DNA from 4 places in the Mesorhizobium sp. M0185 genome. Region 2 is predicted to be linked to each of the others. Evidence: predicted binding sites of a transcription regulator. Region 2 holds the regulator's gene; each other region holds the start of a gene.
The links. The regulator PhoB, encoded in region 2, activates phosphate uptake and scavenging genes when phosphate is short. The targets are predictions, from matches to a motif close to TGTCATNNANCTGTCAT.

Region 1 (4,328 bases), on a different contig from region 2:
CGATCCGGAGCGGGCGCCAGATCGCCCAGCATGAGCTACAGCGCCGTGATGATGACGAACGCAATCGCGACCGCGGTGGCATGGGAACCGGCGTTGGCGAGCGAGCCCGGGAGGCCACTCAGCAGAGGCTCGATCAGATGCACAGATCAGCACCCGTCGCCGGCCGCTCCGGCGCCCGTGAGCAGTAGCGCCATTAGCGCGGCGAGAACTCGGACGCTCCGCCTCGCCCAATTTCGACCCTCTCACGCCCTCGGCAACGCAACCCTGGATGAGGACCGCGTCATTCCACACGCAAATAACCGGTCAGGCCGCTCTTCTGATGTTCAATGACGTGGCAATGGAATGCCCAATTACCCGGATTGTCAGCGACCAACGACACTTCCATCACTTCTTGCGATTTAAGAAGGGCCGTATCTGTTACAAGCGACGCAATTTTGCGCTTGTCGGAGCGTAGCAGACGGAAAGACATACCGTGCAAATGGATCGGATGATCGTTCGGCGTTTCGTTGCGAAGGCGCAGAACATAGCTTTTGCCCCGTCTTAGAGCCGCGAGCGGACCAACTGGCCCCGGCGCGTCCCCCTGCCAGGCGACGCGGTTGATCGACCAGAAGGTGTAGCCGAGCGTGCCGCAAATACCCGGCGCCGGCGCATCACCATTGGGCGACCAGCCAAAGACGAAGTCCATTGTCTCGGCATCGGTAAGATCCGGCTCCGGTACGCGATTCGGCCGCAGCGGCTTGAGTTCGCCAAGCGCCCGCCCGGCGCTGGCGCCGATAGGCCGGAATCGGACGAGAACGCGAGGTCCCGTGGCTGTTCTGAGATTCAGGCTGACGATCTCGTCTTCGCCATCAGGCACGCGGAGGGCGATATCGGCGCGCTGGCCGGGCGCGATGACAATGCCCCGAGGCGCAACAGGCTGCGGCAGCGGGTTGGCATCAAGAGCGATCACTTTGGCCGTGCCGCCATCGAGGTCATAAGTGCCGATACGGGTGACATCCGTGACTGCCAAACGCAGGCGCACAAGGCTGCCCGCCGGCAGATCGTAAATCGGGGTGACTTCCCAATTTATCGTCGAGACCGTACCCAGCGTGCCGCCGCGCGCAGCGTTGCGTGCCTTGAACAATTCGATGAACTGGCCGTCTTCGCCGAGACGGAAGTCGCGTATATTGAGCGGCAAATCCTGGTCGAAACCGGCATCTTCGTCATCTTCGACAACAAGCACGCCTGTCAGACCGCGGGCCATCTGATCGAGCGTGTTGCAATGCGGATGATACCAATAGGTGCCGGCATCCGGCGGTGTCAGAGTGTAACGGAAGCTTTCGCCCGCCGCGATGGGACGCTGGGTGAGATAAGGCACGCCGTCCATGTCATTGGCGATGCGCAATCCGTGCCAATGCACGATCGTCGCTTCATCGAGATCATTGACCACGTCTATGGAAAACGGCCTACCTCGCAATAAACGCAGAGTGGGCGGCGGCCCGCCCGCACCGAAACTCATCATCCCTTTGGTGACGGTGCCGGGCAAAATCGACCGACTGATCGCTGAAACCGGCAAGGTCAGATCGGCTGCTACGGCCCTGCCGGCAACCAGCCCGCCTGCAGCGCCGACAGCTACTGCTGCCGTGCCGCCCAGCAAGATTTCCCTGCGCGACATTCCCGACATGAAGCAGCCCTTTCAGTGGAGTATAGCGGACGTGGTGTTGTTGTCTCTTCGTTCACGAATTTCGAACCCTGGCAATGATTCAAGGTCAAGGTGGCGTAGTCTCCGAAGGACTTCAACTGAAGTTGGAGTTTCACTTGCTTTTTGATGATTGCTACACAACGTCGCACTGAGCCGCGAGGCGTCTACGTGGCAGCTCTCGCCGAACGGCGTGTTGTGGGTGTAGCGTGCCCGATTGGCAGGAGTTACGACGCAAGCTATCCCCTTGCCGGAAATGGGCTCGCCTGAAATAGCACATTTGAAGCGGCCACCGTCTCTTAAACGCCCGTAAACGCAAACGCCCATAGACGCTCATCACTCGTCAGCGCTCTATCTCGGCCCATTTCTGCTCGCCGCAGGATCGGTGCAAATACGGTCATCCAATTTCAATAACGGAACCCTGTAATGCTGCCGTCACATACGGTGGCTAGGCGGATGCAGGGCGCCCTGCCCGTCCAAACCTCTGGAGACAACCATGCGCGCTTTGCCGACTGTCATGGCGCTTGCGGCCCTGCTGGGCACGCAGCCCGCTTTCGCCGAATTCGTCACAGCTTTCGATTTTCCGCAGCCGAAAGACACCAGCGAATTTTACACGGTTATCGAGATTCCGGCGGGAAGCATCACCAAATATGAGATCGATGCCGAGACAGGCCATGTCGTCGTCGATCGATATCAGTCCATGCCGGTCGTCTATCCGGCCAACTATGGTTCCGTTACCAGTTCGTTGGGCGGCGACGGCGACCCGTTGGATGCGCTTGTCTTCACCCGGGAACCCGTTGTGCCCGGTGCTCTGATCAAAGTCCGCGCCATCGGCGTGCTCAACATGGTCGACGGCGGCGAAGCGGATGACAAGATCATCGCTGTGCCGGCCACGGATATCGATCCGCAATATGACGGGGTCAAGACCATCGATGATCTTCCGGCCATCGAACGACAGCGCATCGAGGCATTCTTTCGAGTTTACAAGCAGCTACCTGAAGGCCGCAAGGCCGTTGAGCTGAACGGCTTTGGTGGCGCCAACGTCGCCATCGACATGGTTGGCAAAGCCATTGAAAGCTACCGGAACAAGAAGGACTGACAGGAAAGCAGAATCTCAACAGGAAGCTCATTCATAGGGCTGGTTCCTAGCGGTGTTGGAACACCGCTAGGGTATGCGTTGGGCTTGCGTCGCACTGTTGGATGCGCGCAAACTGCGCTTCGCTTTAGCTCCGGGCGTTTGCTGTTGATAAAGCCAAATCGTTGGCTTTATCTCCGCCTTCGCCTGGTTTCTGCTCGTCCCCTTTGACAGGCAAGCCAAACGGCGCCATCGCCTCGGGGCATCCATCCTGAATTTTTTTCCATGACGAAATGTTGAGAACCATGTCGCACTGCGCGAGTTCAGGACCTGACGGCAATTGCAGACAAGCGATTTCGCCGTGATGGAAAATGTGGCCGTTGGCGAGGCACTGGCATTCGGCCCGCGCGGGCGTTGCAGCGAGCGCCGCGAAAACCAGAATGTAAGAGGCCGTGATCGTCCTCATGCGCAAGATCATAGCACGATCCGGAACTGTCGCTAGTGTGAACGCTTCACAAGTAACTCGGCGGAGAACTCGTACCGCGGGCGCTCACGATCCTCAATCGTCGTTCGCGTCGGTTTTTGCCCTGTTGTCCGTATTTTGTGGCCCGAATCAAAGGCACGGCCAAGCGACCAAAATGACCAGCAAATCCATCGGCATGCCGCGCCCAACGACACCTGCCAAACTGCCGGCATACATGACGAGCAGCGTTGTTCGAACCAACGGCCGCGATGATGCGCGACACGTTCATGTTGAGGGAATGCGCGGGTCCTGAACGAGATAGAGCCGCGCAGTCGGCGTGAAATCAGTCACCAGGAATGAGAACGAAACCGTGCTCAGCGGATCGACCTCGCCTTTCCGGAACAGAAGATGGTCATAAGGTTCGAATTCACGACTGAATTCGGCGAAACTATCGGACCGAATTGCATCCGTTTCGCGGCGCGCCTGGTCGAACGAAAGCCCGTCGCTGGAATCGCTTGGCTGGTTGAGAATCTCCTGCAACTCGAACTCGAATTCGACCCAGGCGTGACCGCTGTTGTTGAGGGCAACGATCCTTAGGGAAATGAACCCGGTGGCATAGTTGCCGGAGGCACCGAATGGCTGAACCGGCCGGATGGCGCGTATGGTGAGGGTTACCGGGCTTGCCGACTCGAGTTCCTCGGTGATCACGACGGGATCGGCCCTTGTTCCGGCTCCCGAAGCGGCAATGATCCGGAATCCGCCGAGTTCGTCGGAAAAGGAGTAGGCGCCTGCTTCAAATATTCTGGGCCTTGTGCCATCGGCTCCAGCGAGGAGTCCGCTTGCTGCGAGCACGGTTGCGAATATCCCTACCAGACGTGCGCCTGATATTCGGGTTGACGAGTGGTGCCACATGGCTCGTAGTATGAACGACATTCCCGCGGCCGCATACTGGAATGGCTCAGGCGAGAGGCTATGATGGTTGGATTTGGCGCCGTAGGTCGAGGCATTCAACCGGATCGGTCGCCGCAAACCGCGGAGAGGTTGTCGCTGCCGGCGATATGCGCGAGAGGACGTACCGATGTTCGGACTTGGCATGACCCACCTGTTGGTTA
Region 2 (4,328 bases):
TCGGAATAAACGATGACAGCGCCACCTGCATCTGACACTATTTGCCTGCATCCGACACTATTTGTCGGACATTACCGACGGCTTCCGGTTCATGAGCGGCCGCGGGCAACCGGGAGGAAAGCAAACCAATGTCGGTCGGAATCCGCCATGACGATTTGCGCCGGCGCAACCGGGCGATGGTGATCTCGGCGGTGCGCCGGGCCGGCCAGCCATCGCGTACTGAGATCGCAGCTACCACCGGCCTCAGTCATTCGACCATATCGGCGATCTCTTCCGACCTGATACGGGAAGGCATCCTCGCCGAGAGCAAGGCAAGTGAGCCCGTTTCGTTGAAACGCGGTCGTCCGCAGGTCGGCCTCGCCCTCAATCCGGAAGCGGCGGCGGTGCTGACCGTGGTGTTGTCGCTGAATTTCCTGTCGGCCGCCATTATCGACTATACGGGACAGGTGATCGCCGAGGAACAGCGCCGGCTGGACACGCTGACCATGCCGCGCGACGAGTTGATCCGTGAATGCATGGCCATCGTCCGGCGCCGGCTGCAGGATCCAGACCTTGACGTCCGCAGTGTCGCCCGCATCGCCCTGGCGATTCAGGGCATTACCGACTCCCCTGCACGCGCCATGCTGTGGTCGCCGATCACGCCGCAGACCGACATCGCCTTTGCCGACATGCTGGAGGACGAATTCGGCACCCCGGCAACGGTGGAGAACGACTGCAACATGATGGCGGTGGCTTTGCGCTGGCGCAATCCGGATCGCTATCGCGACGACTTCATCGCCATCCTGCTTTCGCATGGCATCGGCATGGGGCTGGTGCTGAAGGGCGAACTGTTCACCGGGACGCATTCCTCGGGCGGCGAATTTGGCCACATGATCCATCGTCCGGGCGGCGCGCTCTGCCGTTGCGGGCGGCGCGGCTGCATCGAGGCCTATGCCGGCAACTACGCCATCTGGCGCAACGCCAGGCAGATGAGCGAAGACAGCGAACCGGTCGCCGACGTCAGCGACGCCGACATGCGAGCACTGGCGGCCCGGGCGCGCGAGAAAGATGGGCCGGAACGCGAGGCCTACCGCAAGGCCGGCGAAGCGCTGGGTTTCGGTCTCGGCTCGCTGTTCGCGCTGATCGATCCGGCACCGGTCGCGATGGTCGGCGCCAGTGCCGCCGCCTTCGATCTGATCGAGCCGGCCTTGCGGAAGGCAATCGCCCAGACCGCCGGCGGCCAGCATTCAGGCTCGATCTCCTTCGATACAGAGCCGAACGAATTGCCGCTGATCCGCGAAGGCTGCGCGATGCGGGCGTTAAGCTTCGTCGACCAGGAGATTTTCGCGCCGGGCGCGCAAATGAGGCCCAGCGTCAGAAAGAACGTAGCCTGACCAGGCGGGTCAATCTTCCCTGATCGCATAGCCGGCACCGCGGATGGTGCGGATGACATCCGGCATCCGGCCGTTGTTGACGGCTTTGCGCAGCCGCCCGACATGCACGTCGACGGTGCGTTCGTCGATGTAGATTGTCTCGCCCCAGACATTATCGAGTAACTGGCTGCGCGAGAAGACACGGCCCGGATGCCGCATCATGAACTCGAGCAGCCGGAATTCGGTCGGCCCGAGCCTGATTTCGCTCTTCTTGCGATAGACCCTGTGCGATTCGCGATCGAGAACGATGTCGCCGACCTTCAGCACGCTGGACAGCACTTCCGGCTTGGCGCGCCGCAGCAGCGCCTTGACCCTGGCCATGAATTCCGGTGTCGAAAACGGTTTGACCAGATAGTCGTCGGCGCCGGTCGAAAGACCGCGCACCCGGTCGCTCTCCTCGCCGCGCGCGGTCAGCATGATGATCGGTAGCCGCTCGGTTTCGGGGCGCACCCGCAGCCGACGACAGAGCTCGATGCCGGAAACCGCTGGTATCATCCAGTCGAGCACCAAAAGGTCGGGCACATTCTCCTGCAAACGGATCTCGGCTTCGTCGCCGCGTGTCACCACCTCGACCTGGTAGCCTTCGGATTCGAGATTGTAGCGGAGCAGCACACCCAACGGCTCCTCGTCCTCCACCACCATTATGCGTGGTGCGATCATCGGCTGGGCACCCCCATCATGTCACCGGTGCGGACATTGTCGTTTCGTCCTGCTTCGGACGATTGACCGGCAATTGCTCGCCGGTCAGCACATAATACGCATTTTCGGCGATGTTGGTGACATGGTCGCCGATCCGCTCCAGATTCTTGGCGCAGAACAGCAGGTGCGTGCAAGCGGTGATGTTGCGCGGATCTTCCATCATGTAGGTCAACAGCTCGCGGAACACGGAGGTGTATTTGACGTCGATGCGCTCGTCGGCGGCACGCAGCTTGGCCAACGCGGCCGCATCGCCTGCAGCATATTCCTCGATGACACCCTGCACCTGGATGAGAACCAGCTGCGCCATCGCGTCGATGGAATGCGACAGGTCCCGCGGCGTGGCGCTGAGGCTGACCGCACTCACGCGCTTGGCGATATTCTTGGCAAGGTCGCCGATGCGTTCGAGGTCGCCCGCCATGCGGATCGCTCCGACCACATGGCGAAGATCGTGGGCCATCGGCTGGCGTTTGGCGATCAGGGTGATGGCGCGGTCGTCCAGTTCGCGTTGACGCGCATCCATGATGGCGTCGTCGGAAACGACGCGTTGCGCCAGCACGTTGTCGGAATTCAACAGGGCCTTGGTCGCCCCGCCGACCATCGAACCGGCGAGGTCGGCCATGTCGCGGATCAGCTTGCTGATCTGCTCGAGATCCTCGTCGAAAGAAGCGACTGTGTGTTCGCCCATGGTCCTGTCCTCATATGCATGATCGGAACGGCTCAGCCGAAGCGGCCAGTGATGTAGTCCTGCGTGCGCTTCTCGCGGGGTGACGTGAAGATCTTCTCGGTCCGGTCGAACTCGACCAGCTCACCCAGATACATGAAGGCGGTCTGGCGCGACACGCGCGCCGCTTGCTGCATGTTGTGGGTTACGATGACGATCGTGTAGTCGGCTTGCAACTCGTCGATCAGTTCCTCGATCTTGGCGGTCGACAACGGGTCGAGGGCCGAAGCCGGTTCGTCGAGCAGAATGACTTCCGGCTTCACGGCCACCGTGCGGGCGATACAGAGCCGCTGCTGCTGGCCGCCGGACAGGCTCAAGCCGCTGGCGTTGAGCTTGTCCTTGACCTCGCTCCACAGCGCGGCGCGCTTCAACGCCTGTTCGACGCGGCCGTCCATCTCGGACTTGCCGAGGTTCTCGTAGAGCCTGACGCCGAAGGCGATGTTCTCGTAGATCGACATCGGGAACGGCGTCGGCTTCTGGAACACCATGCCGATCTTGGTCCTGAGGAGGTTGAGATCCTGCGACCGGTCGAGAATGTTCTTGCCGTCGAGCAGCACCTGGCCCTCGGCCGTCTGTTTTGGGTAGAGCTCATAGATGCGGTTGAACACACGCAGCAGCGTCGATTTCCCGCAGCCGGAAGGGCCGATGAAGGCCGTGACACTGCGCTCAGGCAGCGACAGGCTGATGTCCTTCAGCGCCTTGCTCTGGCCGTAGTAGAAGTTGAGATTCTTGACCTCGATCTTCGTCTTCTCGGCGACCGTTTCGGCCATCGTCATGTCTGGGGACAACATCTGTGTCATCTGTCCTCTCTGCGTCCGGTAAGGCTGCGGGCGAGGATGCTCAAGCCCAGAACCGTCAGGGTGATTATGAGTGCGCCGGTCCACGCCAGTTGCTGCCATTCCTCGTAAGGGCTGAGAGCGAACTGGAAGATGGTCACCGGCAGGCTGGCCATCGGCGCGTTGATATTGCTGCTCCAGAACTGGTTGTTGAGCGCGGTGAAGAGCAGCGGCGCCGTCTCGCCGGAAATGCGTGCTATCGCCAGCAATATGCCGGTGACGATGCCGGACAATGCGGCGCGGTAGGCGACCGAACGGATCACCACCCAGCGTGGCGCGCCGATCGCGGCACCGGCTTCACGCAACGCGTTCGGCACCAGGTTGAGCATGTCTTCAGTGGTGCGCACGACCACCGGAATGACCAGGATGGCAAGCGCAACGGCGCCGGCAATGGCCGAGAAATGTCCCATTGGCCGCACCATCAGCTCATAGACAAACAAGCCGATGATGATCGACGGCGCCGACAACAGGATGTCGTTGATGAAGCGGACGACGGTGGTGATGCGCGAAAAGCGTCCATACTCGGCCATGTAGGTCCCCGCCAGCACGCCGATCGGCGTGCCGACGACAACGGCGATGATCGTCATCAGCAGGCTGCCCGCGATGGCATTGAGCAGGCCGCCGGCCTCGCCCGGTGGTGGCGTCATCTCGGTGAAGACC
Region 3 (4,328 bases), on a different contig from region 2:
CCTCGGCGAATTCGCTCGCCCGCAAGGCACGGTCGCAAAGCGCCATGGCCATCGCCTTGCGCTCGCTCTGGCCGAAGACGAGGCCGTAACCGCGGGTGAACTGCGGCGGCGCCTTGGCCGAACCCTTGAACTGGTTGACCATCTGGCACTCGGTGACGCGCACGCTGCCGAGCGGTACCGCGAAGGGCAGTTCGGGCACGTCGAGTTCCAGCTCGACCTCACCGATGCGGACCTCGCCGACGAAGGGATGGTTGCGGGCATAGCCGCGCTGGGTGGAATAGCCGAGGGCCAGCAGAAAACCCTCGTCGCCGCGCGACAGCGCCTGCAGCCGGACGTCACGCGCCATCGGGAATTCCAGCGGTTCGCGGGTGATGTCGCCAGGAACGTGGTCCCCAGGCATTTCGCCATCCGGCTCGATCAGGCCTTCACGGGCAAGGATCGCCGAGACGCGCGGCATGGCCTGCGCTTCGCCTGCACGCTGTTCCGGCTCGGCGACATCGCCGCCGGTAGCAAGTTCGGGATCGAGCAGCCGGTGGGTGTAGTCGAAAGTCGGGCCGAGCAACTGGCCGCCGGGCAGATCCTTGTAGGTCGCCGACACCCGCCGCTCGACCAGCATCGTGCCGGTGTCGATCGCCCTGGTGTAGCCGAAACGCGGCAGCGTGGTGCGATAGGCGCGAACCAGGAAGATCGCCTCGATCATGTCGCCGCGCGCCTGGACGATGGCGAGTGCCGCCAATTCCCTGTCGTAGAGCGAACCTTCGCTCATCACCCGGTCGACGCCGAGCGCCAGTTGCTCGACGATCTGGTCGAGACGAAGTGCGGGCACCGAACGGTCGCCGCGCCGGCGGTCGGCGAGCAGTTTGTGAGCATTGCGAATGGCCGTCTCGCCACCCTTTACCGCAACATACATGCTACGCCTCCATGATCTTGATGCGCGTCGTGCGCGGCAGGCAGGCAACGCCGTCAGGGGTGGCGAGGACGATGTCGACACCGCGGGGAAAGCGCTGGTTGTTCTGCTTCCATTGTTCGACGAAATGGCGTGGCATTTGCGCCGGCGCGATCGTCGCAGTCTTCTCGATGCCCGGGCCTTCGAGCAGCAGCGGAGCGCCGGAGACGAGATCGCCGACCTCGAGGATCAGCGTCGTCGAACGATCGGGATAATCCTGGGTGCCTTGCGAAAACCCGTCGAGCGCCATCATCTCGGCCGGCGTGGCGATCAGCGCGAAATGCGCGTCGGCCGGGGTGTTGGCCAGCGGCGCGCCGGTATGGAAGCCAAGCCAGGATTTCACCGCCGCCGACCCCTGCAAAGCCGGGTCGAGCCAGAGCGGCGTGTCGTTGTCGCACAGCGTCAGCGCAACGGCGCCGGCGGTGGCCGACAGCGGCACCGGGGGGTGGGCAAGGGCCGGCAAGGGCTGGACGCTGCCCGGCCGCGCCATCGCGTCCATCACGGCACGGAATACGGTCTGGGCATTGAATACCGGATCGGCGAAGCCGCCTTCAATGGATTGAGTGGCGATATCCATCAGTCTTCTCCGCGCACCATGGTGAAGAAATCGACCTTGGTCGCCGCCGTTTCGGCGCGGCGCTGTTCACGCGCCTTGGCCAGTGCCGCCTGCAAGGGCGCAACGATCCTGGTCTCGACCTCGTTGCGGTGGGCAGGATCCTGCCAGAGCGCGTCGGCGATTGCAGCCAGCCTTGCCTTCTGCTTGTCGCGACCAAGCGCGTAGCAGTGGCCGACATGGCCGGACGCAAGCCGCACCGTGGCACGGGTGACCGTCGCCTCGCCGACATTGAAGGGCGCGCCGCCGCCGCCGATGCGGCCGCGTACCGTAACCAAGCCGGTTTCGGGGCCACGCAGAAGTTCCGCTTCGCAAGGCAGGCCGGTTTCGTCCCACAGGCGGACGATGTCTTCGCCGGCCGATTGCGCCAGCGTCGCCATCACGGCCTTGCGCTCGGCTTGCTCTCGCGCTTCCCGTCCTCGCATGGCCGTACTCCTCGTTTGCGTGCATTTGTCTATTGATATAGACAACTATACAAATCATATCCATTATCTAGCGCGTGTCCATGACGGGCACGTGACACGGGCCAAAAGATCGGCGCAAGGAATTGGGGCGGGAGATGATCGGACAAGCCAACAGCATCGAGCGGCGCAGCGGTGTCGCGCTGTGGCGGCAGATCGCCGACCAGATACTGCATTCGATCGCCGCCGGCGATTTTCCCGAGAATGCCGCGCTGCCGCCGGAGATCGCGTTGGCCGGACGCTATGGCGTCAACCGCCACACGGTGCGTAGCGCTATCGCAGCGCTGGTGCAGGAGGGTGTGCTCAGGGCGGAGCAGGGGCGCGGCACCTTCGTGCTGTCGCGCAAGCGGCTGTCTTATCCGATCGGCGCCCGCACCCGCTTTTCCGAGGGATTGCAAGGACAGGCGTCCGAGCGGCATATCACCTTGCTCGCGTCATCGATCGAGCCGGCCAACCGTCGTGTCGCAGAGGGCTTAGGCCTTGCGACGGGGGCCGATGTGATACGCCTGGAAACGCGCGGCGAAGCCGATGGAATGCCGGTGTCCCGCGCGGCCGGCTGGTTCGATGCCAGGCGCTTTGCCGGCATCGATGCCGCCATGGCGGAAACCGGTTCGATCACCGCATCGCTGGCACGTTTCGGCATCGACGACTATCTCAGGCAATCGACCGTGCTGTCGGCGCGCCATGCCGATGCCGCCGACCTTGCGGACCTCGAGCTGCAGCCCGGCGCCATCGTGCTGGTGACGGTCGCCGTCAACGTCACGCCCGACGGTCAGCCGATACAGTTTTCGGAGTCGCGCTTCCCGGCCGAGCGGATCGAGCTCAAATTGTCGGCGCTCTGAGATGCGGCAGCCCTGGCATCATCCGACTTGAATGACGGCCTTGATCAGGCCGGACTTCTCATGCGCCCAGCGGGCGAGGTCGTGCGGCGTCTCGCCAAGCGTGGTGCGGTGGGTGACCAGCTTTGCCAGCGGCAGCGCGCCGTTGCGGATCGAGGCGGCGACATGGTCGAAATCGGCACGCAGGGCGTTGCGGCTGCCGATCAGCATCATCTCGCGCTTGTGGAATTCGGGATCGGAAAAGGCGATGTCGTCCTTGACGACGCTGACCAGGACCAGCGCCCCGCCATGCGCGACATGGGCGAAGGCCGACTGCACCGACTGGGTGTTGCCGGTGGCATCGAAAACCACGTCGAAGCCGTCGCGGCCGGTTGCTTCCCGCACCAGGTCGGCAGCGGTACCTCGCGAGCCGTCGAGCGTCGCGAAGCCGAGTTCGCTTTCGGCAAAGCCAAGCCGTTCAGCGCTCATGTCGAGCAGCGTCACGTCGAGCCCGGCGATGCGGGCGAACAGCGCCGTGCCGAGCCCGATCGGGCCTGCACCGATGACCAGTGTGCGCGCACCTGGATCAGCGAGCGAGCGCCGCACGGCATGGGCGCCAATCGCCAGGAATTCGACGGCGGCGGCATCGGCCAGCGACAGGCCGTTTGCCGGATAAAGATTTTGCGCCGGCACCAGGATCTGCTCGCACATAGCGCCGTCGCGGTGGACGCCGAGCACCTCGATCCTGACGCAGCAATTCGGCTTGCCTTGCCGGCAGGCGATGCATTTGCCGCAGGCGAGATAGGGATTGACGATCACCGCTTCGCCGACGGCGAGATCGACGTCCTCGCCAACCTCGATCACGGTGCCGGAAACCTCGTGGCCCATGATGCGGGGATAGGCGAGGAACGGGTGCTTGCCTTCGAAGATGTGATAGTCGGTGCCGCAGATGCCGACATGGCTGACGGCGACCAGCGCCCAGCCGGCGGGGGGCGCGTCAGGCGCCGGACGATCTTCGAGGACAAGTTCGCCGGGCGAGCGGCAGACGACGGCTTTCATGCTTCAATCCAGTCGGTTCATGGCACCGCCGGCCCTGCTGTCGCGAGGCCGGCGGTTGTTGGGAGGCGGTCTATTTGCCGCGGCGGCGCAGTCCGTCGAAATAGACGATGACGATGATCAGCACGCCGGTGATGATGCGCTGCCAGAAGGCGTTGACGTTGAGCAGATTGGCGCCGTTGTTGATGGTGGCAAGGATGAAGGCGCCGAGCAGCGGTCCGTGCACGGAGCCGACAGCGCCGAACAGCGAGGTGCCGCCGATCACCGAGGAGGCGATCGCCTGCAATTCCCAGCCCTCGGCCTGCGTCGGATTGCCGATGCCGATGCGCGAGGCAAGCAGCACGCCGACGAAGGCCGCACACAGGCCCGACAGCGTGTAGGCCATGTAGATGGTGCGCTGGACGTTGACGCCTGACAGGCGCGACGCCTCGGCG
Region 4 (4,328 bases), on a different contig from region 2:
TGGACGCCGCCGCCGGAAATGATCCAACGCCGGCCGGAACTGGCGAAATACAAGGACGGCATGCCGCCCGGCCCGCAGAGCCCGCTTGGCGCCCGCGCGCTGTATCTCTTCCGCGACGGCAAGGACACGATGTATCGGCTGCACGGCACACCGGAGTGGGATTCCATTGGGAAGAACGCTTCCTCCGGCTGTGTGCGCTTCATGAATCAGGACATTATCGACCTCTACAGCCGCGTCGACGGCGTCGCGCCGGTCTTCGTGCGCCCGAACCTGTCGGCCGCCGGGAAGATCGCCGCCGTGTCGAACAGGACGGCCGAGCCGATCGATGCCGGCGTGCCAAAGGACGCGGAGATGTTGAGGTAAGTGCCGTCGACTGGATCGTCAGTCGCAGGTTTGCAACGCACTAGGACACCGTCCTTGCGCGGGCGAGCCGCAACTGAAGGGCACGACCGCTCAATCGCGCCAGCTCAGGCGGACGCGTTCCGCGCGTCCGCCTGTATGGGTGCCGCTACTTCTTGGCGAGGCCTGGAAGCGTGACCTGATAGACCAGGAACATGGTGTCGACATCGGCGCCATCCTCGGCCTTGTAGGCCGCGCCTACCTGGAAGCCGTCCTGCGTGAGGAAGTCATTGTCATTGGCGACGAACAGGAAATAGTCGTCGGGCAGCTTTGGATCGAGGACGCTCACCACCGACATCGCCTCCCACTTCTCCGAAAGGTTGTTGCGGTCGTTGGGCGCACCATTGTGCAGCCCGAAGCGGCCGAGCTCGGTCTTGTCGTTGATGTCGATGAACGGCGTCAGCTTGGCCGGCGTCACCGATGGATCGAGCTCACCCTTGGGCGCCAGCGGCTTGTCCTTGTCGAACTCTGTGCCGGCGACATCGGTTGCCGCAGACACATCGACGACGCTGATCTCGCGATGGAGCGAGGTGTCGCCCTTCAGCCCCGGTCCGTTGCCGCTGTCGCGCGCCAGCATCAGGAAGGTCTTGTCCGACAGCGCCACGATTTCGCTCTGCGCGGCGATCTTGGTTTTGCCCTTGGCATCGGTGAACACCGGCAGCGGCACGACATATTCATGCGCGAGCTTGAGCTGGCCGGGATCCGAGGCATCGTAGACCAGCGCGCGCGTGTTCTGACGCGTCGAGGCGGAATCGCCGCCATCCTGCCTTGGGGCCGACTGCAGCACGGCAATCAGGAACTTCCCGTCCGGCGTCAGCGCCATGCCTTCGAGGCCCTGGTTGTTCTGACGGCCGGTTTCGGGATCCTTCGGATCTGGGTCTGCCGCGCCAGGTCCCGGATTGTTGGAAGCAAAGTTTGGCGTCCCGTGACGCATCGGGACAAGCGCCGCCGGCGGCTGCGTTGCCGACATCAGACGCCCATCGGCGGAGAAGCGGTAGATGTTCGGACCGTATTCGTCCGAGATGAACAGCGTGCCGTCGGGCAGCCGTGCGATCGCTTCGTTATCGAGCGCGAGCTTGCCGTTGGCTTCGGGCAGGATCGGCATGTCGTCGGTCGCGGCACGCACGCCGTTGAGCGGATCGAGGCCGGTTGCGTCGGCGCCCTTGTCGTCGGTCAAAAGCATGGTGTCGGCAAGCGTCGCCTTGAGGCCCGATTGTTCCTGGCCGGCGGCCGGCACTGCACCCGGCGCGATCGGGGCGAACTCGAGGGCAATCGTGTTGAGGCGCGGGCGGTAATCGGTGGTACCGACGACATTGTAGCCGCGGTCCGGCAGCAGCCATAACGAGCCCTTGTAGCCATCGGCGCCGTGCGTCCAGCCGGCAGCGTCGATCGACATGCCTGAGCCGGAGCCAAACGTCTCGCCGAACTTGTCCTTCTGGCTGGCCGGGATGCGGCCGACACCGACCAAGCCCTTGTTGACGAAGCTGACGCCGCCGACGGTCGCGGCGTTTTCTGCCAAGGCCGGAGTCAAGGCGGTGAACATCGCCAGCGCGACGGCGAGGGACGCGGTTCGGTGCAGGTTTTCCATGGAAATCCTCTTTGTGACAAAGCTGCCGGGGCCCGAAAAAGCGCCGCGTCGCATCAAGGATGCCGCGAAAGCCTTCGGAGAAGCGATCTAGGACGCGAGCATGATACTTGCGTGACAGTGCCGCGCTTGCTTGTCCCCCGTGGTCGCAACTGGCCTGGGTATGGGCGAATTCGTCGTCGCCGAGCGAGCAATTAACAACTTTACAAATAATCATTTTTATGTAAAGTTATGACAATGAAAGGTCCCCGATGACAGCCTATCGTTTCGCCACCCGCCTCAATTCCTTTGCCTCGCGGCCACAGGCCGAGTGGCCCGATCTTGTCGGCAAACCGTCTATGCTGCAGATGGCGGCACGTGCGGCGAAGGTTGCGGAGTTGACCGATCTCGACCTCAACTTCCCCGACCATGTCGGCGAAAAACCTACGGAAATGGCGCGCAAACTCAGCGACATCGGGCTTTCGATCAATGGTTTCGCCATGCGCTACTACTCTAATTCGGCTTTCAAGCTCGGTGCCTTCACCAATCCAGATCCCGCTATTCGCCGCGAAGCCATCGACCTGACCAAGGCCGGCATCGACGCCACCCGCGAGGCCGGCGCCGGCCTGATGACGCTGTGGCTCGGGCAGGATGGCTTCGATTATGCTTTCCAGGCGGATTATGCGACGCTCTGGCAACACGAAATCGATGGTGTTCGTGAAGTAGCGGCGCATGATCCGGGCTGTCAGATCAGCCTTGAATACAAACCCAACGAGCCGCGCTCCTACAGCCTGATGCCCGATGCGGCGACGACATTGCTGGCGATCCGCGAGATCGGCCTGCCCAATCTCGGCGTGACGCTCGATTTCGCCCATGTGCTCTACGCCGACGAGCAGCCGGCCTTTGCCGCTGCGCTGGTGGCGCGACACAGCAAGCTGCTCGGCGTGCATCTCAACGACGGCTACGCCAAGCGCGACGACGGCTTGATGGTCGGGGCCGTGCATACGCTGCAGACGATCGAGCTGCTCAGGCAGATCCGTCGAGACGGCTATGCCGGCGCCATCTACTTCGACACGTTCCCCGACATGACCGGGCTCGACCCGGTCCACGAATGCGAAGTCAACATCGCGACTGTCAAGCGCATGCTGCGCGTCGTCGATCGGCTGGAAAAGGACAATCGCCTGTCAGCCGCCGTCGACCGTCAGGACGCGGTCGCCTCGCAGGCCATCGTCCAGGAAGCCATGCTCGGGCCGGACAGCTGAAGCTCCGGCGCCATCACCGTTTTCAACCAGGGAGGAAAGACCATGAAATTTCTGCTTGCCACCGCCACCGCTGCCCTGATGGCGCTGTCTATAGGCTCGTCGTTTTCCGCGGACCTCGCGCCGCTCAATTCCGACACCGAGAAGGATCGCATCGACTGGTCGCAGCTCGAGGCCAAGTTCGGGGCCTTCCCCAAGCTGCCCGAGGGCACCAAGGCGGGTGCGGTCTCCAAGACGCTGACCAACGAATACTGGCGCTCGCTGGGAGAGGGCTACAAGTCGTTCGGCGACCGCACCGGCGTGCCCGTGGTCTACCAGGCGGCGCAGAGCGAGGGCGACCAGCTCGGCCAGCTCACCATCGCCGAAGGCCTGGTCACGCAAGGCTACAACGTGCTGCTCGTTTCGCCGCAGACCGACTCCAACCTGCAGCCGATCATGGAACAGGCCAAGGCAGCCAATGTGCCGGTGGTCAACGTCAACGACGCGGTCATCCCGCAGGCCGAGCACTATGTCGGCAATGTCCAGCGCGACAACGGCGTGCGCGTCGCCAAATGGTTCATCAAGAACCGGCCGGATGGCGGCAAGGTCGCCATCGTCGAAGGCCAGGCCGGCGTCTACGCCGCCGTCCAGCGCACCGACGGTTTCAAGACAACGATCACCGAGGCCGGCAAGTTCGACGTCGTCGCCAGCGTCCCCGGTAACTGGGATCGCCAGACCTCCTACGACGCGGCCACCAACATCCTGCAGCAGCACCCCGACCTGATCGGCTTCTATGCCAACAATGACGGCATGGCGCTGGGCATCGTCGAGGCGGTCAAGGCTGCCGGGCTGCAGGACAAGGTTGCGGTCTTCGGCACCGACGGCATCTCCGACGCCTATGCCTCGATCCGCGCCGGCGAGCTGACCGGCACCGTCGATTCGTTCCCGGTGCTGACCGGCGAGGTGGCGCTGGAATCGGCGCTGCGGCTGGTGGCCGGGCAGAAGCTGCCGCGCGTCGTTGCCACGCCGCAGGCGCTGATCACCAAGGACAATGCCGACCGTTACTCTGGCGCCGGCGACGCCGTGCGCAAGGCGCTGCTCGAGGACGCGGCAGCGGGCCAGTAGAG

Region 1: NKJ20_RS22865 (inorganic diphosphatase) is a predicted target of PhoB. The motif match lies at 2,101-2,117, and genes of this name have one in related genera.
Region 3: phnF (phosphonate metabolism transcriptional regulator PhnF) is a predicted target of PhoB. The motif match lies at 2,065-2,081, and genes of this name have one in related genera.
Region 4: NKJ20_RS02875 (esterase-like activity of phytase family protein) is a predicted target of PhoB. The motif match lies at 2,088-2,104, and genes of this name have one in related genera.

Annotation. Positions count from the first base shown of each region.
Region 1 is NZ_JAMYSY010000032.1:57,966-62,293, forward strand. Features, by position in the region: gene NKJ20_RS22860 (multicopper oxidase family protein) at 281-1,663, opposite strand; gene NKJ20_RS22865 (inorganic diphosphatase) at 2,196-2,777, shown strand; gene NKJ20_RS22870 (hypothetical protein) at 2,902-3,219, opposite strand; gene NKJ20_RS22875 (hypothetical protein) at 3,502-4,068, opposite strand; gene tatB (Sec-independent protein translocase protein TatB) at 4,295-4,328, shown strand, end outside.
Region 2 is NZ_JAMYSY010000035.1:60,612-64,939, forward strand. Features, by position in the region: gene NKJ20_RS23995 (ROK family protein) at 129-1,373, shown strand; gene phoB (phosphate regulon transcriptional regulator PhoB) at 1,383-2,072, opposite strand; gene phoU (phosphate signaling complex protein PhoU) at 2,089-2,796, opposite strand; gene pstB (phosphate ABC transporter ATP-binding protein PstB) at 2,829-3,632, opposite strand; gene pstA (phosphate ABC transporter permease PstA) at 3,629-4,328, opposite strand, start outside.
Region 3 is NZ_JAMYSY010000026.1:48,321-52,648, forward strand. Features, by position in the region: gene NKJ20_RS20455 (carbon-phosphorus lyase complex subunit) at 1-910, opposite strand, end outside; gene phnH (phosphonate C-P lyase system protein PhnH) at 912-1,523, opposite strand; gene phnG (phosphonate C-P lyase system protein PhnG) at 1,523-1,984, opposite strand; gene phnF (phosphonate metabolism transcriptional regulator PhnF) at 2,119-2,862, shown strand; gene NKJ20_RS20475 (zinc-binding alcohol dehydrogenase family protein) at 2,881-3,897, opposite strand; gene NKJ20_RS20480 (ABC transporter permease) at 3,968-4,328, opposite strand, start outside.
Region 4 is NZ_JAMYSY010000002.1:221,000-225,327, reverse strand. Features, by position in the region: gene NKJ20_RS02880 (L,D-transpeptidase) at 1-363, shown strand, start outside; gene NKJ20_RS02875 (esterase-like activity of phytase family protein) at 509-1,987, opposite strand; gene NKJ20_RS02870 (TIM barrel protein) at 2,236-3,225, shown strand; gene NKJ20_RS02865 (sugar ABC transporter substrate-binding protein) at 3,268-4,326, shown strand.